Regions from separate parts of the Paenibacillus sp. RC334 genome, predicted to be linked through region 1. Evidence: riboswitches for the same ligand, from Rfam matches in the RefSeq annotation. Region 1 holds a riboswitch; the other holds the start of a gene.
What was found. Region 1 has a riboswitch for S-adenosylmethionine ahead of QMK20_RS21165 (methionine ABC transporter ATP-binding protein). Riboswitches for the same ligand answer to the same signal wherever they lie in the genome.

Region 1 (16,404 bases):
TATTGTGGCGCTGTTCATTGTTGGCATGGCAGGGGCGGTATACCCCGTATTGCCAGGGGCGCTCGCCATCTATTTTGCATTTTTTGTGTACGGCTGGTTTTTCTCGTTTGCTCCTTATAACGCATGGTTTTGGATCATACAGACGCTTATCGTCGTTGCACTATTTGTTGCAGATTATGCCGTCACTGCGTGGGGGGTCAAACGATTTGGCGGCTCGCGTCTGTCCACGATCCTTAGTACCATCGGGATTATTATCGGCCCTTTTGTTATTCCGGCATTTGGTCTGATTCTAGGGCCGTTTATTGGCGCTGTGCTGGGTGAACTAATTAACAAGGCCCCGCTGGATCGAGCGATTAAAGTGGGCTTTGGTTCTGTATTAGGGCTGTTTACCAGCACCGTGATGAAAGTAATTTTACAGCTTGTCATGATTCTTGTATTCTTGATTTGGGTGTTTTAGTTTAACATCCTAGGCTTGTGATTTGCAGAGACAGAATCGACATGCGGCTCCGCACCGGTGATGGCTCAGGCCATGACTGCTTTGCGGAGCTTTTGCATGCGTGTCAACAGCAAGAAAGAAGGGAACGCATTTTGTCCAATAAAGAAACATTTCTTAGAGGCACGCTTATTTTAGCCGCAGCCGCCTTGGTGGCGAGAGTGCTGGGTCTGGTGCAGCGAGTTCCGTTAGAGCATTTGCTTGGTTCCGTAGGGAACGCCTCGTTTACGATTGCGAACAATGCTTATTTGATGTTGCTCACGGTGGCTACAGCAGGTATTCCAAGCACGTTGAGCAAAATGGTCTCCGAGCGTTATGCGCTGAATCGGCCTTCAGAAGCACGACGTGTGTACCATGCGGCGTTGCTGTTTGCGGCGGCGGCTGGCATTATCATTACGGTGGTGCTGTATTTTGGCGCGCCTTATTTTGCCGAGCATGTGGCGGGAGTTCCGCAGTCGGCCTTGGCTATTCAGGCATTGGCACCTGCCTTGCTGCTGTTTCCCGCCATTGCCATGATGCGCGGGTACTTCCAGGGGCGAGGTAACATGACCGCAGGTGGTATTTCACAAATTGTGGAGCAGGTCGCACGGGTGGCTACTGCTATTTTGCTCGCCTTTATTATTTTGAAGCTCGGTTATGGAGATCGCGAGGTTGCGGCCGGGGCATCGTTCGGGGGTGTCATGGGAAGCATTGGCGCACTGGCGGTCATGCTGTATTACACGGTGAAAATGCGTCGCCAGGATCGTCAGGATCGACAAGAGCAATTCCATGAGGAAAGCTCGGCACTGCCGATGATGCGCATTTACAAAGACATTTTTACGCTGTCTATTCCAATTGTATTGTCTTCTTTGACGGTTCCGGCCGTTAACTTTATTGATACGTCGATTGTGGTCAGACTGTTATCCGTCCAAATCGGCTTGGATCAGGCAACGACCCAGTTGGGTTATTTGGGAGCACGTGCGCAGAGTGTGGCGGGAATTCCGCCGATTTTGGCTATCGCGCTCAGTCAATCGCTCATTCCGATCATTTCGGCAGCCTTTGCCCGCAAGGATGAACAGCATTTGCAAAATCAGATGACGCTGGCCTTGCGTATCTCTATTTTGACCGGAATGCCGATTGTGCTGGCCTTGTGTGTAACCGCCTATTCCATCAATGGTTTACTGTTTAGCTCGCTTGGAGGCAGCGGGATTATCGCTGTTCTGACACTCGGAACGATATTCCAGATCACGATGATGACCTCCAACTCAATTCTGATCGGTATGGGCAAACCACGTATTTCAATGGTTAATGTTATGGTCGGTATCGTGGTTAAGTTTCTGGCGAGCTGGCTGCTGGCTGGCTGGCTTGGAATTTACGGCATCATTGCCGCAACCGGATTATGTTTCCTCGTGATTACGCTGCTGAATTTGCGTGTGCTCAAAGGCATCGTATCTTTCTCCATCATGGGCCGTCGCTGGGCAGGCTTTCTGACTGCAGTCGTGCTCTCGGGAGTCATTGGATATGGTGTGAATGAGGCTTGTATTCTGCTGGTTCATATCATGCCTGCACGTGTGGCCTTCTTCATCGCATGCTGTACTGCCGGTGCGGCTGTACTGGTATGCTATCTGGTGCTGTTGGTCGTACTACGCGTACTGCGCCGGGACGAGCTGGGTAACTACCCGCGTGTGTTGCAAAAGGTACTGCGTCCACTGATGCGTCTCCAGCGTGAGTCCACAGGACAACGAGGCTAAAAGAAGTAAAGGCAGCCCCCCAGCTTTTTTAGTGGAAAGGCCGCAGGCTGGCATGAGCGTCATGGGCCATCGCTGTTTTTTGGATGCCATGGCGGTGCTCATGCCGCATGGCAAATAACAGCGGTCGCTTTGGTTCGCTGAGATGCCCAAGTGTGGATCCGTCCTGAAACCAGTCGTAACGGGGGATCGGATCATAAGCGGTATCCGACCAGACGGCGTTCAGCTCGGGGCTGTACAGGCGTTGTCCTTGCGGTAGCCATTCATGCGCCAGGAGCGCTGCACTCTCTTCAGGGGAGCGCAGCGCTTTTTGTTTGTCCGGAGTGAACAGTCCCGGCCAATAGTCGCTGCGTGAGCCAGTGTGGGGCACCCTGGTAGCGAATGCTGTTACTTGGTCCAGCACCTGCTGGTGTCCGAACAGCATGGCATACAGGCTTTTACCAAAGCCAATCCGTTCATCCAGATGGCCAAAGCGCTCCATTATAAGTCCGGCGAGCCCCCCGTTTAGTCCGAGCGGAAATATGATCTGATTCAACTGGAGCCAATCATGCAAATAAAAGCCTGGTTTGTGCGTCACAAATTTTTGGAAATATGGATCTTTCACTACCCGGCCTTCAATATAGTTTTGTTCATTGATGATGAGGGCTACGCTTAAGAGAGAGCTGTCCCGCCAAGCCCAGAAACGTTCCCAGAAGGGTCTCATGAATGGTGATACATGAAAATGGGGCAGCAAATGAAAACAGCTTCGGCCCAAATGACGGCTGTGCATGTATAGCTGCAGCTGCGGGTAGGCGTCCTGAAAAATAAGGGCATTGCAGCGCTCCAGCAGCCGATATAACCATTCCTTCTCTTGTTCGCCGAACAGACTGTCGATCAGACCGCCCTTCAAATCGGTCATGTTATAGCCACCATTGCGAGAAACCAGGTGAGCCAGCAGCGCCCAATGCAACTCGGGGTAGCCATGATAGCACTCCAGGTAAGCGGCTGTACGGGTGATGTTGCTGCGATTCTCTTGTGCCGTATCGTTCTTGATCCGCTCGACCAGCTCGCAGTCCGTTTCACATAAGGGCATATTCAGAGAAGAGGGACGGGATGCAGGTCCATTTACCAGCATCAGCGCTTCGGCTTCATCCATGGCGGTCTGTGCGGTATGATAATCCCATGGTAACTCACGTAGCGGATAGCGCAGTTTGCGGGACTCGGTCCAGGCCGCCCGCTTGCCTTCCCACGCTTCCTCCGCAACACGTGGTACGGAACCGAGCAGCTTTAGCCCACCCTGTAGCTGACGTGATGCCACATGGAACCATTCGGTGAGAGACATACTTGATAACCTCCTTTCAATGATGAGAACACTCCGTACCCGTTAAGTATACGGGGATGCTCAAAGTGTGTTCTTAAGTTATATGATTAGTATGTCTCGATGGCAGGGCTTCCAATCGGTGATACGAGAATAATAGGGGAGTGTGCAAAAGCGCCACTTGGCGTTACAATAGAGAGCACAAGCTCTTTTATACAAACAGAATTGAAGGAGGACTCATCCATGCAAAAGATCGTCTCTCATGAAGACTTTAATAAGGCAATATCCGCTTCTGGCGTAACGGTGGCTGTGTTTAAGGCGGACTGGTGCGGGGATTGCCATTTCATTGATCCGTTTATGCCTGATGTGGAGCAGCAATATGCAGACAAGCTTACATTAATTGAGATTGATGTAGAGCAGGCGGAGAGCGTTAGCCAGGAGCAAAATGTACTGGGTATTCCCAGCTTTATCGCTTACAGTGAAGGCCGCGAGCTGGTGCGTCTGGTGAACAGATTGCGTAAATCCCGTGAGGAAATCGAGCAGTTTTTGGACCGGGCTGTGGAAGTACACGCCAGCTTGGCTAAATAATTGATGTTATGCTGGTATGAGGGTTCCGAGGGAAATTATTCATAAGGGTATTCAGAGAGCCGCTTCCTTCCAAAGGGGGCGGCTTTCTAACGGGACACGTTCACATTTTGTCAACAAAGCGCGTATGTCAAGGAACGATATATCAGTTATAATTATTTTAAGTGATCATTTCACAACATATAAGGATAATAAATATTTTATCTGGAAGGATATGGTGAGTTCGTTGAACAACAAAATTAGAATATTAAAGTGGCTTGCACTCGTAACATGTATTGTCATGTTTTTGGCTACCTTTGGCGGAGGTGTCGTGACGCGGACCGATTCGGGACTGGGTTGCGGTCGGGAGTTCCCGCTTTGTAATGGTAAGCTGGTTCCGGCACATACGGTCGCATCCATTATTGAGTTTACTCACCGCTCCGTCAGCACGATGGCCGGTCTGCTTTCTATCGCCTCTTTTGTTGGCTTTCTGCTGTATATGAAGCATCGGAAGGATTTGCAGCTGTTCTCGTTGTTGACGCTAGTATTTGTCATTATACAAGGAGCGATGGGGGCCTTGGCTGTGGTCTTCTCCCAATCCGCTCCGGTCATGGCGCTGCATTTTGGCTTTGCCCTGATCGCCTTTGCCAGCGCGACTATGATGACATTGGGAGCCTGGAAGGAACATGCGGATTCGCGCTTCAACCCGCGTTTGGCCACCGTGCCTGTCAACAGGGGCTTTCGTAATTTTATATGGTTGTCGACGATCTATACGTATATTGCGGTATACTCGGGCGCACTGCTCAGTCACTCGGTAATTCAAAAAGTTGTAAATCTCGGCGGTATTATATCTCCGTTGTTGCTTCACCAGCTTTCATCGGGACTGCTGTTCGTGGTCATTTTGGCTGTGGGGCACTATTCTTATCGCTATCACCCAAATCATCGGGATATACGTATACTGGGTGTCGTTGCGGTGGTATTGATTATGCTTCAGGTTGTTATTGGCATTAGCCTGTTGTACGTCACCAGACCGGAAATTTACATGTTTGTGGTACTGGCACACATGCTGGCCATTGCAACACTGTTCTCCATTTTGTGCTACATGAGCTACCGTGTGTGGCAATTGTCACCGGATCGCAACATCGTTCGGACGCATTCACAGCGCACTTAAGTAGTCATGTATGGTTGGTGAAACGGATATTTTGCCCAAGTGGCGTTGAAGCACGTATAATAGCATATAAGAAACAAACCAGGCCCGCGAGTTTCTCGAGGGCTTGATTTGCTTAGGAGGAATCGTCCAGTTGATCTACCAGAATTTGCGCCAATTTATTGAAGCGCTGCGTAAAGAAAATAATCTTCAAATTATAGAAGCACCCGTCGATCCTTATTTGGAGCTGGCCGAGATTCATCGGAGAGTTATTGAGGAAGAGGGACCGGCATTGCTGTTCACCAATGTAAAAGGTACCCCGTTCCCTGTAGCCAGCAATCTGTTTGGCACAAACCGTCGTGTGGACATGGCCTTTGGCCCTCGCCCGGAGCAATTGATGGATGCGATTGTAGGGGCGACCAAAACATTGCTTCCACCTACACCCAAGGCATTGTGGAATGAACGTGGGCTGATTAAGGACATGCTAAAAGTAGGACTGAAAACGGTATCTCATAGCGAGGCTCCTGTATTGGGAGTTCGCCGTACGGATGCTCCGCTGGCTCCACTCCCAAGAGTGACGAGTTGGCAGGACGACGGGGGGCCGTTTATCACGCTTCCGCTCGTATATACCGAGAAGCCGGGTCAGTCCAAGGATCATAATTTGGGCATGTACCGTATCCAGATTTATGATGATCAGACGACCGGGATTCATTGGCAAATTCATAAAGGCGGCGGCTTTCATTATCATGAAGCTGAGCTGCGTAATGAGCCCTTGCCGACGACAGTTATTATCGGCGGGCCACCAGCCCTGATTGCGTCCGCGATTGCTCCGGCACCGGAAAATCTGCCTGAATTGCTGCTTGCCTCGCTCATTATGGGCGGCAAGCTGCCGATGACGGAGGACCCGCTCGGCGGTCACCGGATTCCGGCAGAGGCCGAATTTGCAATCAGCGGCTACGTGCCGCCTCATGAACGCCGTCCGGAAGGACCGTTTGGAGATCATTTTGGCTACTACTCCTTACAGCATGATTTCCCTGTATTTCATGTCAAGCATATGTACCACCGCAAGGATGCCATTTATCCAGCGACCATTGTAGGCAAACCACGGCAGGAGGATTACTATCTCGGAGAATTTTTACAACGTCTGCTGTCACCTGCCTATCCGCTTGTGATGCCTTCCGTCAAGTCGCTGTGGGCTTACGCAGAAACGGGCGTACATGCATTGGCAGCGGCAGTTGTGCGTGAAAGCTATTCCCGTGAAGCACTGGTCTCAGGCTTTACCATTTTGGGACAGGGCCAATTGTCGTTAACCAAATTCCTGATGCTCACGGATCGGGTCATTGATTTATCCGACTTTAACCTGCTGCTGGAAACCATTCTGGAGAGATTTAATCCGGCGACAGATTTGTTTATTTTCAATCATACGTCTCACGATACACTTGATTATACGGGCCGTAAGCTGAATCACGGCAGTAAAGCGATCCTGATGGGTGTAGGTGAGCCTATACGTGAACTGCCTCGAGCCTATGAAGGAGGCGACCTGCCGGGTATTCGCGAGATTGAGCCGTATTGCGGAGGCTGTCTCGTCGTATCCGGTGCGTCCTTTGAGCAGGAGCCTGAGTTGGCGGCGCGGGTACTGGAGCGTTTGGCTGCGGGTGAGCAGGAATGGCCACTTGTCTTTATTGTAGATGATGCCAAGGAAGTCGTTCGCTCACAAGCATCATTCCTGTGGACGGTGTTTACGCGGTTTAACCCGGCTACGGATATGTATGCAGACAGCGAGGTCCGTTTGCATCATTTGAACTACAAGCTGCCAATTGTAGTGGATGCTCGTATGAAGCCGGGCTACCCGGATGAAGTGCTGCCGCGCGAGGATATTGTTAAGCTTGTAGACCAACGGTGGACGAGTTATTTCGCTTGACGCCCTAGCCAACCCAACAACCGGATTTTACATTCATAAAAGGAGGCGTGAGCATGATACGCAAGCTGCTAGGCGAGCCGCCACGTGTGAACAAGGGCATCCTGCTGGATGCTATGAACAGCATGTCAGACATGCTGAAACTGCTGGAGCGGCAAATTCAGGCCAGTGGAGATCCGACTCATGCTTTTCGCAAGGCGGATATTTTGACACGCGGCCTGATGTCATCTTTGGATGAGCTGGAGCAGAGCCATCATGCTGCCGCCTTTTTCCGAACGAAAGTCAAAGCCGGATATGCCGAGGATATGAGTGTTAATGAAAAATCGGATTATGCGTTGTACGTATTCTTTTATAAGGATGGGTTTGTGAGGGTATTTTCCATTTTGGATAAGCTCGGGAACTGGCTCAATGATTTGTATGATCTGAAAACAGGCGAGTATAAGCCGCATTATTCTTATTTTACCGTGCTACGGCAATTCAGGTATTTGAAAATGCATCCTGTAATGACCGACGATCTGAATGATATCAAGGACTCATACACTGACGCGATCAATCGGCTGCGCAAGCGGCGTAACACGGAAATACACTATATGAATACGGAAATGCAGGATGATCTCTGGCAACGGCATCGTGCTTTGTACGGCAAGATACAACTGGAGGATTTGGATCATCACCTGGAGGATTTGAAGCAAGGCCTGGAGATGGTGAACCGTTCCTTGACAACTGTCTTTCGTTATACGGTGAAACAATGGGAGAACCGGGAAGCTCGCCCATAATTATGTGAGAAAATATCCTTTGACAAAGCTATGTAAACTATCTATACTGAAATCTAGTTTCAGAAAAATGCTTGAATTATGATTTTAAATATAAACTTAACGGACAGCTAAAGCTGGAGTTTAACATATTTTTCTTATCCAGAGAGGTGGAGGGACTGGCCCGATGAAGCCCGGCAACCCGTTCTTTCCCGGTGTAACACACCGGGAGGGGACATGATGGTGCTAATTCCTACAAAACCGCTAGAGTTATAGCGGTTTTGACAGATGAGAAAAGGTTCGCATAGCGGGGCCCTTTTCATTCTGTGAAAGGGGCTCTTTTTGTATCATCATAGAGATGAACGTCGCTTAAAAGGGTAAGGAAGAGTGAAGGGGGTCGCAGCACGTTGATAGAGCTTAAACAATTAACCAAGCATTATGGCAAAGGCAGCCGACGCGTTAGTGCGCTGTCCGGTTTGAATCTTTCCATAGAGCGTGGTGAAATATTTGGAGTCATCGGTCATTCCGGAGCGGGAAAAAGTACGCTGATCCGCTGTATTAATTTATTGGAACGTCCGACCTCGGGCGAGGTATGGGTAGATGGCGTGAATCTCGCCACGGTAAGCCAATCCCAGTTACAGAAACAGCGTCGTAAAATCGGAATGATCTTTCAGCATTTTAATTTGTTATCCTCGGCGACGGTATATGACAATATTGCCTTTCCGTTGCGTCTGGTGAACACGCCCAAGCAGAAGCTGGACCAGAAGGTTCGTGAACTGCTGGAACTGGTGGGTCTGGAAGAGCACAGCGAAAAATATCCGTCACAGCTTTCGGGCGGACAGAAGCAGCGGGTAGGTATTGCACGGGCGCTTGCCAGTGATCCTCATGTACTGCTGTGCGACGAGGCGACCTCGGCGCTTGATCCACAGACGACAGGGTCCATCCTGAAATTGCTGTTAGACATTAACCAGCGCTTTAATTTGACCATCGTGCTGATTACGCATGAAATGCATGTCATTCAAAGCATCTGTGATCGTGTCGGCGTCATTCATCAGGGCGACATCGTGGAGCAAGGTCCGGTGGCAGAAGTATTCCTCAAGCCGCAGCATCAGGTGACCAAGGACTTTATCCAGCGGGAGTCTGAGCATCCCGAGGAGCTGCAAGCAGCGATTGCAGCAGCAGGAGGCGGCGAATCGGCCCATGTTGTACGGATTTCGTTTTTGGGCAGCAAGACATACGATGCGATTCTGTCACGAACGGCCCGCAGCACCGGCGTTGATTTTGCGATCTTGCAGGGAACCATCTCCACGATTAAAAATGTACCCTATGGACAGCTTATCGTCCGTTTTGAAGGAAATCAGGAGGATATTGAGCATACGCTGCGCGAAGTGTCCGGTCAGGGACTTGATGTGGAGGTGATCGGACAATGAGTGAACTTGATTTTTCGCAAGTGAGTTGGGAAGAACTAGGTAACTCTACATTAGAGACACTCCAGATGCTCGGTGCATCTGCGTTGTTCACCCTTATTATTGGTTTACCGCTCGGGATTTTATTATTTCTGGCAAGCCGCTCTTCATGGAGTCTGATGAAGGTGATGTACGTTGTACTTTCCTTTATCGTAAACATTTTGCGTTCCGTACCGTTTATTATTTTGATTGTTGCACTGATTCCTTTTACACGGTCGTTGGTGGGGACTTCCACGGGAGTACTGGGTACGATTCCACCGCTGGTCATTGGCGCTGCGCCATTCTTCGCCCGTCTCGTAGAGACGTCATTGCGCGAAGTAGACAAGGGTGTCATCGAGGCTGCACAAGCCATGGGCGCCTCTACAGGTCAGATTATTAGGCGGGTGCTGTTGCGTGAGGCACTGCCGGGTCTGCTCGCCGCATTAACGATTACCGTCGTTACGCTCGTATCCTATACAGCAATGTCCGGTATGATCGGGGGCGGTGGTTTGGGTACACTAGCTATCAACTACGGATACTACCGTTATGAAACGGCTGTAATGATCGTTGCGGTCATACTGATGGTCGTATTGGTGCAATTGCTGCAAATGGCGGGAGACCGTCTGGTGCGGCATTATACTCGAAAATAGGGAAACCATATAGAAATCCTTATTGATCAGGGCGTCTGAATCCTGAACATCACAATTCATTGGAGGGGTAATAACATGAAAAAATGGGTATTGGCCGTATTAAGCTTGACATTAATTGCGGTATTGGCTGCTTGCGGCACGAAAAGCACAACATCCGATACAAACAATGCGACCCAAAATACAGGCGGGTCACCACGTGAAGTCGAGCTGAAAGTTGGCGCTTCTCCTGTGCCACATGCGGAAATTTTAGAAGCGATCAAGCCTCAGTTGGAAAAAGAGGGCGTTCGTCTTCAAGTCGTTCAGTTTAACGACTACGTACAACCGAACGTACAATTGTTCGACAAGCAACTGGATGCTAACTTCTATCAACATGTACCATACATGGATGTTATGAACAAAGAGCGCAAAATGGACCTGGTATCTGTAGGCGCGGTTCATCTGGAGCCATTCGGTATCTACTCCCAAAAATATAAAAAGCTTGATGAAATTCCGGACGGTGCTACCGTAGCCATCCCGAACGATGCAACCAATGGAGGTCGTGCATTGTTGTTGTTGGAGAAACAAGGTCTGATCAAGCTGAAAGACGCAAGCAACATTGAAGCTACAGTAAAAGATATTACAGAAAACCCGAAAAACCTGAAATTCAAGGAGCTGGAAGCGGCTATGCTGCCACGTCAGTTGCCTGAAGTCGACATTGCTCTGATCAACACGAACTATGCTCTGGAAGCGAAGCTAAACCCGACGAAGGATGCACTGGCATTGGAAGATAAAGATTCTCCATATGCTAACGTTCTGGTAGCACGTCCGGATAATAAGGATTCCGAAGCGATTCAAAAGCTGATCAAAGCGTTGCAATCCCCGGAAACTAAAAAATTCATCGAAGACAAATACCAAGGCGCGATTATCCCGGCATTTTAAGCTGGACACAAGAACGCTTTGAACCCCAACCCCGAATTCTCTTGAACAAGAGGATTTGGGGTTTCTTTTTGCTTGGAGTTGTAGGCGAAGCGTAAATATTTTATACTTGGGGGTGACCGTTCTCTGTGAAGAGGAGGAAAACTGTTGAGACACAAAGTCGCGCTTATAACGGGCAGTGCCAAAGGATTAGGTAAAATGACCGCTCTGCGCCTGGCTGATGAAGGCTGTGACATTGCACTAAACTATGTGCATAGCCAAACGGAAGCCGAAGAGCTTAGGCAGGTGATTGAAGCCAAGGGAGTACGCTGTCTGTCTTTGCAAGGGGATATTTCGATTCAGGAAGATATTACAAGGCTGATCGGCGAAGTACAGGATCGGCTGGGCGGCGTAGATATTATGGTGAATAACGCCGGACCGTTCATCCGGGAACGTCGCTTGTTTGCGGAGTACAGTGTAGCTGAGATCCATACTATGATTCAGGGGAATCTGGTTGGTACGATGCTGCTGGATCATCTGGTATTACCTCATATGCGGAACCAGCAATGGGGACGTATTATTCATTTTGGCTTCGGTCATGCTGGAGAAGCACGGGCTTGGGCCGCATCGTGCTGTGTACGCAGCCGCCAAGGTGGGGCTGGTGTCTTTTACGAAGTCACTGGCTGTGGAAGAGGCTCCTTATGGTATCACGGTCAATATGATTTGTCCCGGGGATATCCGGGGTGCGAACAAGGAAAAGTCAATTGCCGACGTCATCGGCTTGCAGGATAAAGAGACACCGCGCGGACGCCCGGGGAGTGGAGAGGATATTGCGCGTGTGATTGCTTATTTGTGTGATGAGCATTCGGATTTTATCACGGGTAATATTATGGATGTGTCGGGAGGACTGGACCCGATTCGGCCGACCATATAAGGGATTAAGATCAGTACATCCCGTCACACAAAAAAGAGTCTTGAGCTTCGTTACCGAAGTCAAGACTCTCATGATCATTATGCATCAAGCATTAGAATACTTGTACCACTTCTTGGACGCCGTCGACTTCTTCGAGAAGAGCGCGTTCAATCCCTGCTTTCAGCGTGATTGTGGAACTTGGGCAACTGCCGCAAGCGCCTACCAGCTTCAGCTTAACGATGCCGTCTTCTACATCAACCAGTTCAACGTCGCCACCATCGCGTTGCAGGAACGGACGAAGCTTATCCAGTACATCCGCTACTTCATCATACATTTGAACGCTTTGTGTTTCGCTCATTAGAATTCAACTCCTTTCCTATACCTTATTTATTATATTACAAAGCGGGCCAAATTAAAATGCCCGTCGACCAAAGCAGGTGAAAAAATGTTAAGACCCATCATTGAATTTTGCACCAGCAATATGCATTTTGGCACCGATGAAATGATGTCCAGACTGGAGCAAAATCCGGATTACGACGTCATTGAATACGGCTGTCTCAGCAATTGTGGTCAGTGTAACGCAGAACCGTATGCGATGGTCAACGGTGAGATTGTATCTGCCGATTCAGCCGAGCTGCTGTACGAAGTGATTATGAACAAAATCAAGGAAGCCGAGGCATGGGATAACCTTGATCTGGACTAAGATGTTAATCATTCGTCAGCCTTCTTCGTTCTATCTATGATATACGCACCGTCCATACATGTTTAATACAAAGAAGACCCGCTCCCAGAGCAGGTTTTCTTTGTGTGTTGTACCAACAGATTAGCCAAAATGGCGTTTGGATTTCCAGAGCACGCCGCTTTTGAGCAGGCGGGGTACACGACCACGCAGCGAGGTGCTGCCCATAAAACCATAGCCGAATCCGGCTTTCTTGCCAAGCGCACCCAATGTGCCACGCAGCTTCAAAGGATGCGGGTGAGGCGTTTGGCCTTTCCACAGGTCGTGTACAATGTGTGCAATCTGCTCACCTTGCACCTCGGCCGCCTGAGCACTTGGGGAGTAGGGGAGACTGGCGCAGTCTCCAACTACATACACCTCGGGATGATCCGGAATTTGGTAATATTCATTTAGTACAATGCGGCCCTGAGGATCTTTGGGCACAGCTAAATCCTGCACGATTTTCACGGGTTGAATCCCGGCAGTCCATACAACCGCATCCGTCACAATTTCTTCATCATGGTTGTAAATAGCGCCCGGCTCAATGCGGCAAACCCCCACATGATTTAACGCATCGACTTGATGCTCCTTAAACCAGGCATGCACATAGGCAGACAAACGCTGCGGGAATGCCGACAGCACCCGCTCGCCCCGATCCATAATGGTAATATTCAAATCCGTGCGGCTTTCGCGCAATTCCGCCGCAATCTCAACACCGCTCAGACCGCCACCTACAATATGCACATGTCCGTAAGGCTTGATTTCATTCAGGCGCAGATACGTTTGACGTGTATTGTTAAAGGACTGGATGGTACAGCTATGTTCTTCAGCCCCTGGTGTATTGTGAAAACGGTCCGTACAGCCCAGTGCAATCACAAGCTGTTCATAGGGCAAAGGCTCGCCGTCCTGGAAATGTACAATTTTATTTTCCAAATCCATCGAGGTGACTTCTCCGTATTTGCGAATGAGCCGTTGTTCATCGGGAAAATGTACCCGTAAATCAAAATCAGATACCGTCCCCGCCGCGAGTGCGTAGTATTCTGTTTTCAATCCCTGAAAGGGCATTCGATCCACTAGAATAACCTGTACATCATCGGGAATATATTTATTGATTAATTCCTTGGCAATGGTAAGGCCACCGTAGCCGCCTCCCAGAATAACGAAATTTTTCATCAAAATCCGCCGTCCTTTCGCTGCCGTGTCCCCGGCAAATGGTCTGGTGCCTCATCAGGAAACCTTGTTCGCCTTCAAATTACGTCTTATCCCGGCGACATGCAAATTCAATGTTTCCGATCAGACACAAGTTTTTTGTTGTTATAAAACCCGGCTTCCCGGCCCGCCTGTAGGCAGACCAGAAAATTCCGAGGCAGCTTGACGCTGCATGGTGTGAGGTATGGGGATGAAATGCACGCGGGAAAATACGAATCCGATATGGCTTTTATTCGAAAACTTCGATTTCGTTATAGAAGGTGTCCCGTTCAACCGGGGTGCGTCCTGCACCTTTGACCAGCCAGATCAGCTCTTTACGGGTCAATCCGGCCGGGGTCAGTGCGCCTGCGGCATGGCTGATTTGCTCGCGCACAATCGTGCCGTGGACGTCCGATGCACCGAAGGTCAGAGCGACCTGCGTCAATTGCGGACCAATATTAATGAAGTAAGCTTTAACATGATCGATATTGTCCAGCATCAGGCGGCTGATCGCAATCGTTTTGAGATCCTCGTAAGCGGAGTTACGGCGCATAATGTTGGCATTTTTGCTTTTCGGCTGCATGGACAGTGGAATAAATACCATAAATCCGTTCGTTTCGTCCTGCAATGCGCGAATTTGCAGCATATGTTCAATACGATCCTCGTAGGATTCAACCGAACCGTACAACATCGTCGTATGAGTTCTCATGCCGAGATTGTGAGCCGTGCGATGAACCTCAAGATAGCGATCTACATTCGCTTTGGTGACACGCATTTTTTGGCGATACTCATCCGATAAAATTTCTGCGCCACCGCCGGTCAGTGTTTGCAGCCCTGCCTTTTGCAGCTCCTGAAGCACTTCTTTGATACTCAAGCCGCTAATGCGTGTGAAAAAATCAATCTCTGCCGCAGTATAGGCTTTCAGTGTAACATTGGGGTACTTTTCATTCAGCGCCTTCAATGAGTCTACATAGTATTGGAAAGGCACATGATTATTATGACCGCCGACGATATGGAATTCTCTGACGCCCGGATGGATATGCTGCTCAACATAATCAATCATTTCCTGCCCGGACAACGTATAAGAGCCTTCTTCCCCCTGATCCTTGCGGAAATTGCAGAACGCGCAGCGCGCTTCGCATACATTGGTGAAGTACAGGCTCATGTTCTCAATAAAATAAACCTTTTTTCCGTTCTTGCGTAAATTCGCTTCGTTAGCCAACTGACCCAGTGTGAGAATATCGTCAGTTTCGTACAAATATATACCGTCTTCAAGGCTCAAACGAATACCATTCTGTACCTTTTCTACAATCTCCGCCATTCTGCGGTCTGTAAAGGGTGTAACTAATGTGGACATGCCTATTCCTCCTTCAAGTTGCTCTGTGCGAGGCTGTCCGCCTGATAAGCGGCACAAGCGCTTAATGCACACAGGATGTCCCGTTCCGTCGGTACGAATCCGGCAGCGCGGATATGTGATATGTGAAAAATGTTACAATGACAAGCTACAATGATGAATGTCTCAGAACTTCATCTGTGAAATGACAAATTTCCGACAGTTTCTTTTACACACTCTTCACCTATTATAAACCTCACCTCACAGGTGTTCAATACAAACGAATAGAAAAACAGGTCTTTTAGCCTGTAAGGGAAGGACATTCCATGACTTGAGCACCTGCAAATAGTGGAGTATACTAAAGGAGAACATGAAGTAAAAGAGGAGGATGGAGTCATGATTAACATCACCGATTCCGCTGCCGAGCGCTTGAAAGATATGCTGGAGCAGCAGGAAACGCCGAATATGTTTTTGCGTCTGGGTGTTACGCCGGGCGGTTGCACCGGATTCTCGTATGCCATGGGCTTTGACGACAACGAGACGGATCAGGATATATATATGAACGTACAGGATATGAAGATTGTAGTGGAAAAGGAAAGCATCCGCTACCTGGACGGTCTGGAAATCGACTTTGAAGAGTCTGGTATGTCAGGCGGTTTTACCATTCATAATCCGAATGCAATCGCTACCTGTGGTTGCGGTTCAAGCTTCCGTACAGCTACGGATGCAGGGAAGCCGAACGAAGAGCCTTGTTAATTAATGTTTTTCGAGTGGTGGTCTGAATTATAGAAGCCTAAATGTCAGGTTTGTTAGGGAATGCGGATAACGGCCTTTGTGACGGGAATTACTCGTTGCGAGGTCGTTTTTGTGTTGTTTTTTCTGATTATTATTATCATTTGCTTTTGAGATGCCGATATAACATGGAGTTCTGAAGAACTATTTTCTACATAAATTTTACCTGAAGGAAGTGGAAAGAGATGTTGAAAAAGAAATGGCTTATCACTCCGCTGGTTGCGGTGGCACTGTTTTTTAGCCAATCCGCATTCGCGGCAAATACGTTTACTGATGTGAACGGGACAAAATATGAGTGGGCTGCTGAATCTATTCGTTCGATGGTCGACAAAGGCGTTGTCAAGGGCTATGAGGATGGGACCTTCAAGCCAGGCAAAACCATAACGAAAGCGGAATTTGTAAATATGTTTCACAAGCTTTTTCCAGAGATCAATCATTCGTCCGGAAAAGCTTCAGAATTTGTTGATGCGCGTAAGCACTGGGCGAATAAAGATTTTGCAGCATTATTCAATGGGGATTATGTTTGGGGCTTCACTGAAAGAGTAGGAGGCAAATATCCAAACTATCAATTCT
Region 2 (16,404 bases), 3.0 Mb from region 1:
CTATCTTCCCCATACCGAGGAGGAGTTGCTGGAGCTACCAGGGATGGGGCAAGGTAAAATATCTCAATATGGGCCAGAGCTACTGGCTATAACGACACAAAATGACCGGACTACGCCATTTCCGCTAAATTGGGTAACAGAGACGCTGGATGAGGAAGTTTTCTTATCATGGCTGTACAAGCAAAAAGAGACCCAGTATAAGCAGGAACTGAATAAATTCAGTCTGACAAAAACCATTATTGAAGGTATTTCAGACGGTCTTACATTGGAGCATATCGGACTGAAGGCGGGGTTACATCGTAGAGAAATGATTGAAGCAGTAGAGCATTTGGATAGAGATGGAATCGATATGGAAAAACTGATCCGTCAGGAATTGGTGAACGTATCTGAAGAAGAGCAGATGGCGATCTGGTCTGCGTATGAAGAACTGGGGGATACGCTGCTCAAGCCCGTCATGCTGCGGGTATATGGTGAGGAACAGGCTGCGGAAAAGGGATTGGATCAAGTTTATGAGCGGCTGCGTCTGATTCGTATCCGTTTTCGTCATCAGGTAGCATCAGAACGACATGCGGGATAACATAGCGCAAATATAAAAATAACCACACAAAAAAAGCAGCAGCTATATCCTGTGAGGATACGGCTGCCGCTGATTCTTTTCAAACCCAGTCCTTCTTGCGGAAAATACAAAACATGCTTACACCCAGCGCCACCATAATACCAATGACGACAAAATAACCATAACGTGTATGAAGCTCAGGCATATTATCAAAGTTCATACCATAAATTCCGGTAATAACAGTCAACGGCATAAACACGGTTGTAATCGCTGTAAACACGCGCATGATTTCATTCGCACGGTTAGCGATACTGGATTGATAAGCCTCTCGAAGGTTACCCATTAGATCGCGGTAAGTTTCGAAAGTCTCCGAAATTTTCACGGCATTTTCATAAATGTCGCTGAAATATTTTTGCAATTGATCGTCAATCAGCCGTAAATCCCGTTTGTTCAACGTATTGATGACTTCTTTTTGTGGACCAAGCACTTTTTTCAGCCACAGGATCTCACTGCGTAAGCCGATAATTTCATTCAAATGCGATTTTTTCGTATGCATCAGAATGTCTTCTTCCAGCTTTTCAATGCGAACCTCAATCCGGTCACCAACCAGAAAATAGTTGTCAACAATCAAATCGATCAACAGATACATAAAACGGTCAGGCTGGCTAACCTCCTGCTCCCATAGCATAGGCTTGAGGGTACGTAGCTCATTGATTTTCTGCTTCGTCACCGTAATGATAAAATGGCGGCCTAGGAAAATGTTCAAAGCACGTAAAAATATTTCTTCATCATCAAAACGAATACTGTTTACAACGATAAAATAATGGCTCTCGTAAATTTCAATCTTTGGACGCTGCTCTTCTTCACTCAAACAGTCCTCTACCGCGAGATCATGCATGGAGAACAAAGGCTGGAGCACTGCCAGATCATCAACATCGGCATCAATCCAATAAAAGCCTTCTGCTGGCGGAGTAAGCGCCATTTCAATTTCTTCGACAGGGGTAAAAACCCCATTGTTTACCAAACGGATTTTCATATATGTCACTCCTTATGCTCCGTCGTAACGGAAAATACGTGTATCTCAAGCATAAGGAATGGACTCAGTTAGCCAGTTAGCCGGATCGGGTAAGCGGCATCCCATCAAAAGCCAGAGGCTTTTGGAGCATGCAGAGCCTGGCGTCCCGTCTTTCGGCAAGCTGAAGTCATTCCTATGCTGTTGTTCAGGGATCGCCGCCTATTCGGACTCGGGTCGCCTTCCATTCCGGATTCACCTCACAAATGTTCTTTTTAGGTTGCCACAGTATCGCAGAAAGCACTCTAAATCTGCACCACTGCTTTATATTTTCGCCTATAGCACTTGTATAGTATAACGCTCGGCCTACAGCCTTTCAAGCGCAAAATCATGGGCTAAATCAACAGGAGTGACAAGAGCTTCGGCGATGGGGTAATGTATGATTTAACATATGGAAATGTAAGACGAAATGTGAATGCAGGGGTGGAAAATTACAAGTCCCATCTTGACGAAGCCCAGCGGATGCATTAAAGTGAACAACAAGAACTTTTTATGAACCCAAAATGAATATAGCGAAATCTTATCAAGAGCAGGTGGAGGGACTAGCCCGATGATACCCGGCAACCGGCGATTTTAATCGCACGGTGCTAATTCTTGCAGGACGCGCGCTTTTTACAAAGAGCGATGCCCTGACAGATGAGAGAGGCGCATATGGATACAAATATGACCTTTCTCGTAACCGAGGAAGGTCTTTTTATTATATGCCCGGCATCTCAACATGACGATTTTCGCAAAAAACTTCACCGAACAAGGAGTGAATTTACATGCCGATTAAAATTCCGGATACACTACCTGCCAAGGAAGTGCTGGAGGGCGAAAATATTTTCGTAATGGATGAAAGCCTGGCCTATCATCAGGATATTCGTCCGTTGCGCATCGCCATTTTGAATTTGATGCCTACCAAAGAGACAACGGAAACCCAACTGTTGCGTCTGGTCGGCAATACCCCGCTTCAAGTGGACGTTACGCTGGTGCACATGAAGTCGCATGTATCTAAAAATACATCGCAGGAATATTTGAACATGTTTTATAAAACCTTTGACGAGATCAGAAACAGCCGTTTTGACGGTATGGTTATTACGGGAGCACCCGTTGAACAGCTTGAGTTTGAAGATGTGAACTACTGGGAGGAAATCCGGCAAATTTTTGAATGGACGAAAACGAATGTAACTTCGACCATGCATATCTGTTGGGCTTCACAGGCGGGTCTGTACCATCATTTCGATGTTCCTAAATACGGACTTGATTACAAATGTTTTGGCGTGTTTTCACATAGCGTTATTAAACCTAAAGTGAAATTGCTACGCGGTTTTGATGAATTGTTTTATGCACCTCATTCCCGGCATACAGAGGTTCGGCGCGAAGATATTGAGCATATTGCCGAACTGGAGCTTTTATCCGAATCTGAGGAAGCCGGAGTGTATCTGGTAGCTACGCGTGATGGCAAACAAATCTTTGTGACTGGGCATTCCGAATACGATCCACTTTCCCTGAAATGGGAATATGATCGTGATGTCGCCAAAGGGATGGATATTGAAGTACCGAAAAATTATTTTCCCAACAATGACCCTGAGCGTACACCGCCCTCAACCTGGCGTGCGCATGCCAATTTATTATTTTCAAATTGGCTCAACTATTATGTATACCAAGAAACCCCTTTCGATATCGGGCCCCAGATTTAAAAAAGGGGCTTAACGTTTATATCTACGCAGTACCACCTTGCAGCAGCGCAGCAGTATAGATGTGATAATCCAATTTTGCAGCATATGTTACAGTACCTATTGTGGAAATGAACAGGAGGATTCATATGAGTGAGAAACAGTGGAAAATCGAAAGCAGATTAGCACAAATTGGTTCAATCGAAGAGCCGGTAACCGGAGCAGTGAATTTTCCGATTTATCAATCTACGGCGTTTCGCCATCCCCGTTTGGGTCAAAGCACAGGATTTGATTACATTCGAACGATCAATCCGACACGTAAGGTGCTGGAAGAGGCGTCCGCTACACTGGAATCCGGTGATGCAGGCTTTGCATGCAGTTCAGGTATGGCGGCGCTGCAAACGGTATTTGCCCTGTTTGGACAAGGAGATCATCTGATTGTATCGCTGGATCTATATGGAGGCACGTATCGTTTGCTGGAACGTATTTTATCCAGATTCGGCGTGACGGCGAGCTATGTGGATACGAACGATCTTGAAGCCATCGAGCAGTCATGTCGACCGAATACCAAAGCGGTATTCATTGAAACGCCTACGAATCCATTAATGATGATTACGGATATTCGCGCTGTAGCCGAATGGGCATCACAACGTCAGTTGCTTACCATTGTAGATAATACGCTGTTAACACCGTATTTCCAGCGTCCTTTGGAACTGGGTGCCGATATTGTGGTACATAGCGCAACCAAGTATCTGGGCGGACACAACGATGTGCTGGCAGGCTTGATTGTAACCAAGGGTAAGGAGCTGTCAGCCGAAATTTCCTTCCTTCATAATTCCATTGGTGCTGTACTTTCTCCGAGCGATAGCTACCAGTTGATGAAGGGCATGAAAACATTGGCGCTGCGTATGGATCGGCATGAGCACAATGCGACGGTGCTGGCCCAATTATCTGCTGACGCATCCGGCGGTGGCTGAGGTGTTTTATCCGGGGCTTGAGGGTCATCCTGGTCGTGAAATTCAAAATAAACAATCCAGCGGCAACACAGGTATTTTCTCTTTTAAAGTAAAAGATGCCCGTTATGTGGAGCCATTGCTTCGAAACATTAAGCTTATTGCTTTTGCAGAAAGTCTGGGCGGTGTGGAATCGTTAATGACTTATCCTGCTGTGCAGACACATGCCGATATACCGGCTGAGATTCGGGATGCAGTGGGAGTAGATGATCGGTTGCTGCGCTTCTCCGTCGGCATTGAACATACGGATGATTTAATTGAAGATTTGCGTTCAGCGTTGGAGGCGGCACGTCAGGAAATCGAAGGAGGACAACAGCAATGATTGAGGACGTGCGGAAAATCGGGCAAGAGTCGGAAAAAGAACGGAAATTTGCTACCAAGCTGCTACATTTTGGCTCTGAAATCGATAGTGTTACGGGTGCGTCGAGCGTACCGATTTATCAGGCGTCCACCTTTCACCATCACGATATTTTCAATCCTCCGCTGCATGACTACAGCCGTTCCGGCAACCCGACACGGCAAGCTTTGGAGGACTACATCGCCTTACTGGAAGGTGGAGCGAGAGGTTTTGCCTTTGCATCGGGCATGGCGGCTATATCCAGTACGTTTATGCTGTTGTCCGCTGGGGACCATGTCATTGTTTCGGAAGATGTATATGGAGGGACCTACCGCCTGCTGACTTCTATTTTAAAACGGATGAATATCGAAACCACCTTCGTCGATATGACAGACATCAACCTTGTGAAAGAAGCATTGCAGGAAAATACGAAGGCAGTGTACATGGAGACGCCCTCCAATCCAACGCTCAAAATCACCGATGTGGCAGGGATAACAGCTTGGGCACAGGATAAAGGGCTGCTGACACTGCTGGATAACACCTTTATGACGCCATATTATCAACGTCCAATTGAGCAGGGTGTCGATATTGTGTTGCACAGCGCAACCAAATTTCTCGGCGGCCACAGCGATGTATTGGCAGGTCTTGCGGTAGCACGTACGGAGTCGTTGGGCAGACAAATCAAGCAGCTTCAAAACGGACTTGGAACCGTATTGGCCCCACAGGAGTCGTGGTTGCTTATGCGCGGGATGAAGACACTGGAAGCACGTATGGCTCACAGCGAAAAGAGTGCAGCGAAGCTGGCCCAATTGGCTGAACGAGCGAAGTGACATTGAGGCGGTATACTATCCGGGTCTGGAAAATCATCCGGGGCGTGCCGTACATGAAAGCCAATCCAGTGGATACGGTGCGGTTATCTCGTTTGATGTAGGTTCCGGTGAGCGTGCAAAAGAGGTACTCAATCGCGTACAAATTCCGATTGTGGCGGTGAGCCTGGGAGCTGTAGAAAGTATTTTGTCGTATCCGGCAATGATGTCACATGCTGCAATGCCGCATAGTGTACGTCTGGAGCGGGGAATCACGGACGGTCTGCTGCGTTTCTCCGTAGGCCTGGAAGATATTGACGATCTGATCAATGATCTGAATGAGGCTCTTCGCTAAAACAAAAACACGGCATAATAAACATAAAATCTAAAAAAGCAGCAAGCTTCTGTGTAGTGGGAAGCTTGCTGCTTTGTGTAGGCGCGACATGGCGGAGGGCAATATGAACGCTGTTGCACAACCCCATCTTCCCTTTCCATGGGATAATGTACCGTAGAATTATAGCTTGTTCGTCGCATCATCCCCTGGGTAGAAAGCAGAAAGAAACGGGAATAAGTATGGTTCCTTACCTAAAGATATGTTAGTATTATCATTAGGTTTTACTATGCTATATAGCACAGACAAATACAAAGCCAGTCATGAACACATATAATACGACAGGGTTCGAACGCAGGTTTGTGAAATCATTCTCGTTCATAAGTCCTGTCTTTCATTTCGTCCCCCTGTGAAAGCGAAGGAGGATACACCATGAGTGTAATCGACCATATTTTAGATAAAGCCCTACGCGGCGAACGCCTGAATTTAGAGGACACCGTTGCTTTGTTCGAGTCAGACGAAGTAGAAAAAATCGGTCACGCGGCGAACAAAGTGATGAACCGTATGCATCCTGATCCGATCAAAACCTTCGTCATCGGACGAAATATTAACTATACGAACGTCTGTGACGTATATTGCCGCTTTTGCGCTTTTTACCGCAGACCGGGTTCAGATGAAGGCTATGTCCTGCCCGATGAAGTGATTTTCCAGAAAATCAAGGAAACCCAGGATGTAGGCGGCACTGAGATTCTGATGCAAGGCGGTGTGAATCCTAATCTGCCGTTCAGTTACTATACCGATTTGCTCAAAGCGATCAAGGAGCGTTTTCCCGATATTACGATGCACTCCTTCTCGCCAGCTGAAATTCATAAGATGAAGGAAAAATCCGGCTTGTCCATGGAAGATACGATTCGAGCCATTCATGAAGCAGGATTGGATTCCCTGCCAGGCGGGGGCGGAGAAATTTTAGATGACCGCACACGCCGCAAAATCAGCCGTCTCAAAGGCTCTTGGCGTGATTGGATGGACGTGATGCAGACCGCTCACAAGGTGGGTATGAACACGACGGCCACGATGGTTATCGGCTTTGGCGAGTTGATGGAGGAGCGTGCACTGCATTTATTGCGTGTTCGTGATGCTCAGGACGAATGCATTGAAAACAAATATGATTCCGAAGGCTTCCTGGCCTTTATTCCATGGACCTTCCAACCGGATAATACGAACCTGAAAAAGGAACGCCAGACGCCAGAGGAATATTTGAAGACTGTCGCAATCAGCCGCCTTGTACTGGATAACATCAAACATATTCAGTCTTCATGGGTAACGATGGGACCAGAGATCGGTAAAAAATCACTGTATTACGGTTGTGACGACTTCGGTAGTACCATGATTGAGGAAAACGTCGTTTCCGCCGCAGGCGCAACGTACAAAGTCAACATCGAATCCATTTTACAGCTGATCCGCGAAACGGGTCATGTTCCGGCACAACGCAATACCCGCTATGATATTATTCGAACCTTTGACGGTGCCAGCAGTATTGAACATGACTTTATTATGCAAAATTAAGACAAACACACCATAACTAAATTAACACATAATGGAGCATATAACCTGTTATTTTGCGATAGTAACACAAAACTTGTCTATCATTAATCCAAATGTAAGGATTAATGATAGACAAGTTTTTTTGACGTTGGTTTCCATCATGATTTGGCTGCTTAAAGTTTGGAGAAACGCTCTAGTTGTCCTCTTTTTCTAAATACTATCGTATTGAAAGGCAGCTATCGTCATGATAGTATATTAATTAATGGAGTGTTATAATCATACATTAATAAGTGATTTAAGCAATCCACATGTTGAATTCAAATACATATGAAGGTGAATCTTATGCTCAAAGTTAACCGAAACGACCAACGTCCCCTATGGCAGCAACTTCTAGACCAAGCGATTCATAATATTAGAACAGGAAAATGGCCACCAGGGGAATTGCTACTCCCATCTCGTGAGCTCGCTTTATTAGTCGGTGTCTCGCGTTCAACCATACAGATTGTTTATGAGGAATTATTCAGCCGTGGATACACCGTGACATCTCGGCGCGGTGGAACAAGGGTAAGTGAGTGGAGCTATATAACAGGCTCTTTTGAAGATGTTATGCCTCAAGGGCCAGTCACCCCTGAATTACCTGTATTAAAGGCTGCAGTCAATCATCTACACGGCTGGCTTAGAGGCAAAGAAGAGCAAAATGTGGAGATTGATTTCTGTCCCCACGAACCTTATTTGGACCAACATTTTCAAAGAAAATGGAGACAATCATTTTTACAAGCCTCCACAGAAATGGACTTGGCGAATTGGGCTTATGGTAACGCCTACGGTTTTGTATCACTGCGCGAACAGATACAACGGTATTTGTCACTTGAACGAGGAATCCATGTGCATATCGATCAAATTATGTTAACCTCAGGAGCGCAGCATAGCCTTGATTTGATCGCCCAAGCGCTATTAACTGAAGGAGACACGGTTTCTGTTGAAGATCCCGGTTTTCCTGCCGCTTGGATGACCATGAAATATAGGAGTATGAATGTTGTGCCCGTTCCTGTTGACGAATACGGATTACAGGTAGATCACATTCATCCACAATCCAAGCTAACTTTTGTCACGCCTTCGCATCAGTGTGCAGTTGGAGTCATAATGTCGGAACCACGGAGGCAACAATTGTTACGTAAGGCTTCACAACATCAATTTTGGATTGTTGAGGACGATTATGATAGTGAATTTCGATATCGTGGGGACCCACTTCCTACGTTATTCAGCCATCAACCCCAAAATACGTTATATATGATGAGCTTTTCCAAAATGGTTGCTCCTGGAATACGAATATCGGCGATTGTTGGGCCAAAAGGGGCCATCCAACAGCTTGCTCAAGTCCATGCACTCACTTATCGTCATCTTCCAATTATGGAACAATTGACGCTTGCTCATTTTATTGAACACGGGCATTTCATGCGCCATATGAGAAGAGTCAGAAATGTATATCGGCGTAGACATGCAGCCATGACAAAGGCCATAGCTGCTACTGGTCTAGACAAGCGTTTTAAACTCAGTGGGGTAGAAACAGGATTGCACATGCTTCTCGAAGCTGAGGAATCGTTTGACGAAGAAGCTGTGACTAACCAAGCGCTCAAAGAAGGAATACGTGTTTATCCCCTAAGCAATTATTGTCTAAATAGCGACCGAAAAGGATGGGTACTTGGTTTTGCTAAAGTAGATGAGGAGGCAATTGAAGTCGGTATTTATCGCCTTGCGGAGATGCTTTTATAAGGCGCCGTCTACGCCGAGATGCATCATTAAAGCTTCATGAGATGGCGTAGCTACCACTTTTGCAGCAAAGGTGAATACTCGTTGCTTACCGCCAAGCAGCTTCTCATGTGACCTTATCTGTATCTGTACTGATTTCAAGCCTTCTATTGGTTCTGCTCAGCTTGTTGTATTACATTCGTACTATATTGCTTTTTTCGAAATTGTCCATAAATCAAAATATGTGCCGCCAAACCTGTAATAAGTCCCCAAAATGCACCTCCAACTCCAAGTAATGTAACATTTGCGGCTGTTGCTAAAAAAGTAATTAATGCTGTCTCACGTCCCTTGGGATCTGTTAATGCGTTGGCAAGGCTACCGCCAATTGTACCCAGGAGTGCCAATCCTGCTAAGGTGGCGATAAAGGTAGCAGGAAGAATCAGAAACAGAGCAGACAGCGTCACACCAAAAATGCCGACAACAATGTAAAAAATGCCACAGGCAATACCTGCAATGTAACGTTTTGTTGAATCCTCGTGCGCGTCTTTCCCTGTACAAATCGCGGCTGTAATTGCTGCTACATTAAAGGCGTGTGAACCAAAAGGCGCTGTTAAGAGCGAGCCTAAACCCGTTACAGTCAAAATCGGATTCGCGCTCGTTTTAAATCCGTCATTTCGTAACACTAGCATTCCAGGCATATATTGTCCTGTCAAGGTAATAATAAACAGCGGTAATGCAACACCCAATAAAGCATGAAACGAAAACTCTGGAACGACAAATACCGGCGATGCAATTGCCAATTTGATATTACTGAAATCTACTTTCCCCACACTAATTAAATAAATAAGTCCGATTGCCAAAATACCCACGATAGCGTAACGGGATGTAAACCTTCTTAATACTACATACGCAGAAAACAGGACAACTACAAGCAGAGGGTCAACTTTCGCGCCACCAAAGGCTGAAATGCCAAACTGCAGTAAAATACCTGCCAGCAGCCCTGAAGCAATGCCTGGAGGGATTAGCCGGACGAAACGTTCGAACATCCCCGATAACCCCAAAATAATAAATCCTAAAGCAGAGATAATATAGGCGCCAATCACTTCTGGATAGGGGGTTACAGCTAACGCCGAAACAAGAAAAGCTACGCCTGGTGTTGACCAAGCGGTAATAATCGGTTCACGGTATCGGTAACTTAGCCATATACCAGTTACACCCACACCAATAGAAATCGACCATATCCATGAAGTGGTCATTTCAGAGCTTAGACCTGCTACTTTTGCTGCCTGAAATACGAGAATAAATGTACCCCCATAATTGACAATGACAGATATTAAAGCAGCTATAGTGGGTAAAATTAAATCGCGGCCGCGGAGTGAAGTTGATGTTGTGTTCATAAGCTCTCTCCTGCCTCTCTCCTAATCGTTCTGACGCGCGTTTTCGTTCCAGTAATACGTGTCTGGCAAATAACGTTGGCCAAATACGCTTGTCCCTACGCGTATGATTGTAGCTCCTTCTTCGATGGCAACCTTGAAATCCCCTGACATGCCCATCGAAAGAGTGTCCATTTCTACACGTGGAAATTTTCCCACCATAATCTGTGCCTGAATTTGTTTTAACAATCGGAAGCAATGTCTGGTTTCGTCATTTGAGGCATTCAGTTTTCCAATAGTCATCAAGCCTTTAATGTTTAACGTTTCGAACTGAGACAATTGTTCAACTAACTCCAGTGCTGCTTCTGGCGGAGCGCCAAATTTGCTTTCTTCGTAGGACGTATTGATTTGTACCAAAATATCCATGGTCTTGTTCTCTTTCAAGAGCTGATGATGCAATGCCTGCCCCAATCTCAAACGGTCCACAGAATGAATGAGCTTGACATATTTTACAACGTCTTTTACTTTATTCGTTTGCAGATGTCCGATAAAATGCCATTCCACCTGGTTGTACTGCTGCATAAGTGGTAATTTCCCCAAAAGTTCTTGAGCTTTGTTTTCACCAAATAAAGTTTCGCCCGCTTGAATGGCAATTTTTAATTTTTCAAGGGGTACGGTTTTTGTCGCTAACAACAATTTCACATCTTCTTTCTTGCGCCCTGAAGCTTGGCAAGCCAATTCCATCCGTTGTCGTACGGATTCAAGATTTTCTTCGACTAAATGGCCCATGTTCGTTTTACCCTCTTTCTGCTTCTCACCCATGTATTTTGTTCAAGTATTTTAGCTTTTCGCATTTCTGATGCCTTCTTATCAAAATTTTTGGTTCTAACATCAGTAAAGAGCCACAGTCCTTATGATTAGGATCCATGGCTTTTGGTCATTGCTCGACCTGGCTGGTTTAACTTTCATCCCAAACCCTATTTTATAGATGTAAGTAACCTCTATATTGGTTCAGGAATGGAGATCACAAAGAAAGACACATGCAAATTGGCAAAAATAAGTGTTTCATTAGAGACGGCTATTAGACTGTTTTTGCTGGTCTATACATTTTTTCTTCTTCGATTGGATTTTCTTTCGCCGTTATATGATAGGGGTCAATTCGGTATACCTGAACTGGACCTCCGAATACAGCGGACCTATATTTGTCAACGTGCTGTTTGGCTAATGGGCGGTTATAATAATCAGGCACATATTTTCGAATCATTTCCTGCAACATATGTGTAACTTCGTCCAGATCGACAATAGGCTCAGCCTTGCCGAAAATCATAACACTCATATACGCGGTGTCTGTCTTAGCTGGTACTGGATCAGTAATAGTTCCATATTCTTCGCAAACTGTAAAACAAACCTCTGGATTTGTACTCATCACCTGATTTCGTCTCCCGCCAGTAGCTCCATGAAAATAAAGCTTTCCGTTTGACCAAACATAATTGAGCGGAACAACGTATGGCAACTTACCATCAACCATACCCAGATGCCCAATCCTCGCTTTATTCAAGAAAGAATCAATTTTGCCACTGTCTGTTACTTCTCTTATCTTGTAACGAACCTTATCCATTTTCAACCACTCCTATAATGTTGGATTGTTTTCGTTAGTATATCAGTGATTGGATTGAGTTAGTACATCCATAATATAAAAATCAAGCAATCCATATTTTTGCTAAGCAAATGAACATGACTTTATTATGCGAAATTAGGAATACAACCGTTAATATATCGTAATCACGACAAAACGCTTATCTATCATTAATCCGTGAAGAGGGATTAGTGTAGATAAGCGTTTTTTAATGTGTTTATAATTATTGATTATTCTTTTTTCTCAAATCGCATTAATATAGAAGTAAATATACTTGGCCTTGCTACACTTCCCATCGCTTCACATACATAATCTCAGCCTGCGGATCTGCCATTTGGATGACCGCCTTAAAGCGCTGCAAATCCAATAGATGAACGCTGTAGACGATGACCTGTTCATCTTTTTCCTCTGCCCGTTCACCTCTATTTTTGCCCTCTATCTGTGCAGGATTTCCCACAGGCGTACTGTAAATACGGAGCCTGCGGTATAAGGCTTCTTGGACGGTTTGCTGATCCTTGCTGACGACGCAAATCATCCGAGTCAGACCGGTAAACATCAGTCGGGTCGTTTCATAGGCAGCAAGGCAGGATAGGGCTGAATACAGAGCTGGTTCCCAGCCTAGCACGAAGCCAGCCGTAATTAACAGCAAACCATTACAAAGCATCACAATTTGTATCAACGGAATCTTCCGCTGTGTCAGAAACAGACTGGACGGACGGCCATCGTCAGATTCGTTCAGCCCCAGAGAATCGAGCAAACCTCCGTGACGGGCCGCCAGCCCTGCGCCAAGTCCGATGCAGATCCCTCCGCCCAGAGCGCATACTACCGGGTGACCACTTACTGCCGGGAAAGGGGACAGAATAATGGCTGAGCCTGAAAAGGCAAACAGACCTGGAAGCGCCCGAAGTAGCATGGGCTTGTGGGTCGACAGAGAATATAGCAGCATGAGCGGCAAGTTCAAAATGAACAGCAGTAATCCAAAATGCTCTTGTGTATAAAGCGACATGAGTCTGGAAATGCCTGTGACGCCACCAGCGATCATATCATGCGGATGCAAAAACAATTCCAGACCGACGGATGCCGTAATTCCGCCAATCACCGTATAAAAGACAGGGAACCTGCTCGCATCTCCCGAAGCGGGCTTCACAAGCCGCCTCATAGAGCTTCGGCATGTTTTACAGCGTGCGGCATAGCCTTCCCTCCTATTGGATTGTCGTATCCAGCTTTTACATTTCAGTTACACCGAGTTCCTCTCTTCCTTTCGAAGGCGGGGGTCCTTGAATTTGAAAACCTTATTCATCATATTAAAAATAGGTTTTGACTGTTTTGCCAGTAAGGGAGCCATAATCGCCAATATAAGTACATAGATAGCTGCAAAGGGCTGAACAATATCCAGCAAACCGCCCTCTTTTCCCAAATTAGCCATAATGATCGAGAACTCACCGCGGGCCACAATCGTCAAACCGATATTTGCCGACGCCTTGGGTGACAGAGAGACAGTGCGTCCAGCCAGCATTCCGGCCCAAACGTTACCGATTAACGTAAGAATGACTGCTGCCAGCGCAAGCCAGATCGCGTTTCCGCCCAGAGACAGTGGATCAATAGATAGTCCGAAGCTGAAGAAGAACAAGGCGCCAAAGAAATCGCGGAAAGGAACAATTAAATGCTCGATCCGTTTGGCATGTTCTGTTTCGGCTAGCACGAGTCCGATTAATAAGGCTCCGATGGCTTCCGCCACATGAATCGTTTCCGAAAAACCTGCCACAAGAAACAGGGAGCCAAAAATAACAAGTCCGAATACCTCATTGGAGCGAATACGAAGAATTCGATTTAACAGAGGGACGGCCTTCCGACCGATAATAATAACTGCGAGCATAAAACCAAGCGCGATTAGCGCCGATAACAGCACACCCCCGAGCGAGGATGAATCGCTGAGAACCAATCCGGAGAGGATAGAAATGTAGACGGCGAGGAAAACATCCTCAAACATAATAATGCCTAAAATCATTTCAGTTTCAGCATTAGCGGTTCGCTTCAGATCGACCAACACCTTGGCAGCAATGGCGCTGGAGGAAATCGTGGTGATCCCGGCAATGACGAGTGTCTCTGCGATGGGAAAACCAGTTAGAAAGCCGAGCGCCAGTCCTAATGTAAAATTAATGCCGATATATATGGTGCCGCCCACCGCGATGGAACGGCCTGATTTAATCAAACGGCCTACCGAGAACTCCAGTCCCAGGTAGAAGAGAAGAAACAGCACCCCGATTCTTCCCATAAAATCAATAAAAGGCGCGCTTTCGATAAATCGAAAATCAAAATGCCACAGCTCCATCGCATGCGGTCCGACGGCCATTCCAATCAGGATATAAAAAGGGATGACCGATAAGCGGAGTTTGGTGGAGATAAGTCCGGCTGCGGCGATCAGAGCAATAGCCAATCCAACCTCAAATACCAGATGATCCATCCAATCACCCGCTTCCGTTCATAAGAATTTGTTTAAAGCGTTTTTGCTGATCACGTTCCCCGACCACGACCACAGTAGCATCCTCGCTAATAATCACTTCCGGGCCGGGATTTACATACTTGTTCCCTTTTTTCTCAACAATGGCAATAACCGTAGCTCCTGAATTTTGGCGTACATCCAGCTCACCGATGGACTTGCCAACACTAGCATAGTGAGGTTCCACTCTGTACCATTCAATAATAAAATCGTCGAACGTCATTTCTACGCTTTCAAGCTGCTTGGGCTTATACGTCATGCCACCGATAATGGAGGCCACCAATCGCGCTTCCTGATCACTTAGGGTCGTCATAGAAATACTTTGTTCCAAATCCTCATAATCAAAATGATACAACTCACGTCTGCCGTCATCATGAATAATAATGACAAGGCGATCGCCATTTTCCGCATCTATTCGATATTTAATCCCGATTCCTGGCAAAATAGATTCTCGAATATCCATTTGTAATGCCTCCTGTATTGTACATTTGTTTAAAATTGGTATGGGAAATAAATCACATACATTAGGTGTGACATGGAACTTTTTCTCACATTATAAAATTACATTAATTGGCATAAAAACAGACAGAGAACAGACTTACTTATTAAACTATTAGGAAAGGTTTACAAAAAGACATGCAAATATGGTGTGCATGCAAGAGGGGTTAAGCCACATAACTGGAGGTGAATTTGATGGGGAACAAGTACAATTGCTTTTTCAGCTTGCAGATGACTGGAATAAAAGGCAGACGTAGTTTTGGAATACTCAATAGTAGCACCAACGCCACCAAAATGACAAAGGGAAGTGATTTGGCCGCAGCAATCACCAGATGAAGGACCGGAGAGGATTTGCGGATCGCTGGTTTGGAGTGATGCTCCAGCCCATGGGAATCCGTTTCCAACGAAGAAGCTTCAACAATCGGCATGAGAGAAGATCCCGCAGTAAACTGGAGGGATTGAGTAGTATCTTCCGCGTGAAACGTCACAGGAAGGGACAAAATCTGAACGAGGCTCAATATGACAATCATGAGTGTACGCAGCATGTTCAGCATCGTTGACATCTAATCCCCTCCCTCTTGTGAAAAATTCATATTACTATAACCTTAACATACGCAACCCTAAATATTCAAACGTATTGAGTTGCAGCCATTCTTTATAACACCAAAACCTTCTCTTTGAAACCTGATTTTTCTCATTTTACGCTGTATCCTGTTTCCAGTCGTTCACTTCGTATAACCCTTTGCAGCCCGCCATATACTGTAATCAGTGATCGAAAGGAGTGAGCCAATGGAACTGTTTACAGTGTGGACCCATACAGACGGGAATCAGGAAAGCGACCGTTTTTATCAGGTGGTCAAGAGTAGAAACAAAGGACTACATATGTCACGGCGCGGATTTCGATTCACTTTCAGACAACTGGAAAACAAAGTGGCATGGACCTGCAAGGGTACAGAGAGCAATCCAGCGTTTGAAAGTTTTCTCCCCTGTGTATACAGCATCATGGCTTCCGCAATAGCGGATTATATTATCGAAGTGAAGGAATGGGGGATGCTCAATCTGATCCTCGCTAAAGCCTGTTCGCTACTGGAGGAAGAGGATACGGAGCAGATTCGCAGCATGGTGCGTTCTTTGTTAAAGGATGATGGCTCAAGAGGGCGTATGAAGCGTCACGGCAAACTGGCGGCCTTACTGGAAAAGGATTTTATGGAGCTGCGCGTGATTAATCTGGAAGGGCTTATTCAATTCAGGTTGAACACATACAAAAAAGAGCTTGAGGAAATCGTCGACTATGCCATGGAAGAGTTTTGGGCGGATCGGCAGTATGAAG

Region 2: it holds a riboswitch for S-adenosylmethionine, as region 1 does, so the genes downstream of both, metA (homoserine O-acetyltransferase MetA) here and QMK20_RS21165 (methionine ABC transporter ATP-binding protein) in region 1, are expected to answer to the same signal.

What each region holds. Positions count from the first base shown of each region.
Region 1 covers NZ_CP125370.1:4,596,179-4,612,582, reverse strand. Annotated here, with positions in the region: gene QMK20_RS21200 (DUF456 domain-containing protein) at 1-457, shown strand, start outside; gene QMK20_RS21195 (putative polysaccharide biosynthesis protein) at 589-2,223, shown strand; gene QMK20_RS21190 (DUF2515 family protein) at 2,252-3,541, opposite strand; gene QMK20_RS21185 (thioredoxin family protein) at 3,761-4,105, shown strand; gene QMK20_RS21180 (COX15/CtaA family protein) at 4,320-5,252, shown strand; gene QMK20_RS21175 (UbiD family decarboxylase) at 5,383-7,149, shown strand; gene QMK20_RS21170 (Cthe_2314 family HEPN domain-containing protein) at 7,203-7,922, shown strand; SAM riboswitch class I at 8,054-8,193, shown strand; gene QMK20_RS21165 (methionine ABC transporter ATP-binding protein) at 8,306-9,328, shown strand; gene QMK20_RS21160 (methionine ABC transporter permease) at 9,325-9,993, shown strand; gene QMK20_RS21155 (MetQ/NlpA family ABC transporter substrate-binding protein) at 10,069-10,911, shown strand; partial or broken gene QMK20_RS27750 (SDR family oxidoreductase) at 11,107-11,821, shown strand; gene QMK20_RS21140 (NifU family protein) at 11,913-12,158, opposite strand; gene QMK20_RS21135 (YuzB family protein) at 12,246-12,503, shown strand; gene QMK20_RS21130 (NAD(P)/FAD-dependent oxidoreductase) at 12,624-13,691, opposite strand; gene mqnE (aminofutalosine synthase MqnE) at 13,957-15,063, opposite strand; gene QMK20_RS21120 (HesB/IscA family protein) at 15,436-15,795, shown strand; gene QMK20_RS21115 (S-layer homology domain-containing protein) at 16,017-16,404, shown strand, end outside.
Region 2 covers NZ_CP125370.1:1,603,087-1,619,490, forward strand. Annotated here, with positions in the region: gene QMK20_RS07570 (HRDC domain-containing protein) at 1-577, shown strand, start outside; gene corA (magnesium/cobalt transporter CorA) at 657-1,592, opposite strand; SAM riboswitch class I at 2,146-2,271, shown strand; gene metA (homoserine O-acetyltransferase MetA) at 2,393-3,310, shown strand; partial or broken gene QMK20_RS07585 (PLP-dependent transferase) at 3,436-4,621, shown strand; partial or broken gene QMK20_RS07590 (trans-sulfuration enzyme family protein) at 4,618-5,797, shown strand; gene mqnC (cyclic dehypoxanthinyl futalosine synthase) at 6,206-7,339, shown strand; gene pdxR (MocR-like pyridoxine biosynthesis transcription factor PdxR) at 7,661-9,091, shown strand; gene QMK20_RS07605 (benzoate/H(+) symporter BenE family transporter) at 9,235-10,464, opposite strand; gene QMK20_RS07610 (YggS family pyridoxal phosphate-dependent enzyme) at 10,486-11,229, opposite strand; gene QMK20_RS07615 (pyridoxamine 5'-phosphate oxidase family protein) at 11,522-12,058, opposite strand; gene QMK20_RS07620 (YitT family protein) at 12,360-13,223, opposite strand; gene QMK20_RS07625 (cation:proton antiporter) at 13,314-14,540, opposite strand; gene QMK20_RS07630 (cation:proton antiporter regulatory subunit) at 14,545-15,039, opposite strand; gene QMK20_RS07635 (hypothetical protein) at 15,242-15,637, opposite strand; gene QMK20_RS07640 (putative sporulation protein YtxC) at 15,864-16,404, shown strand, end outside.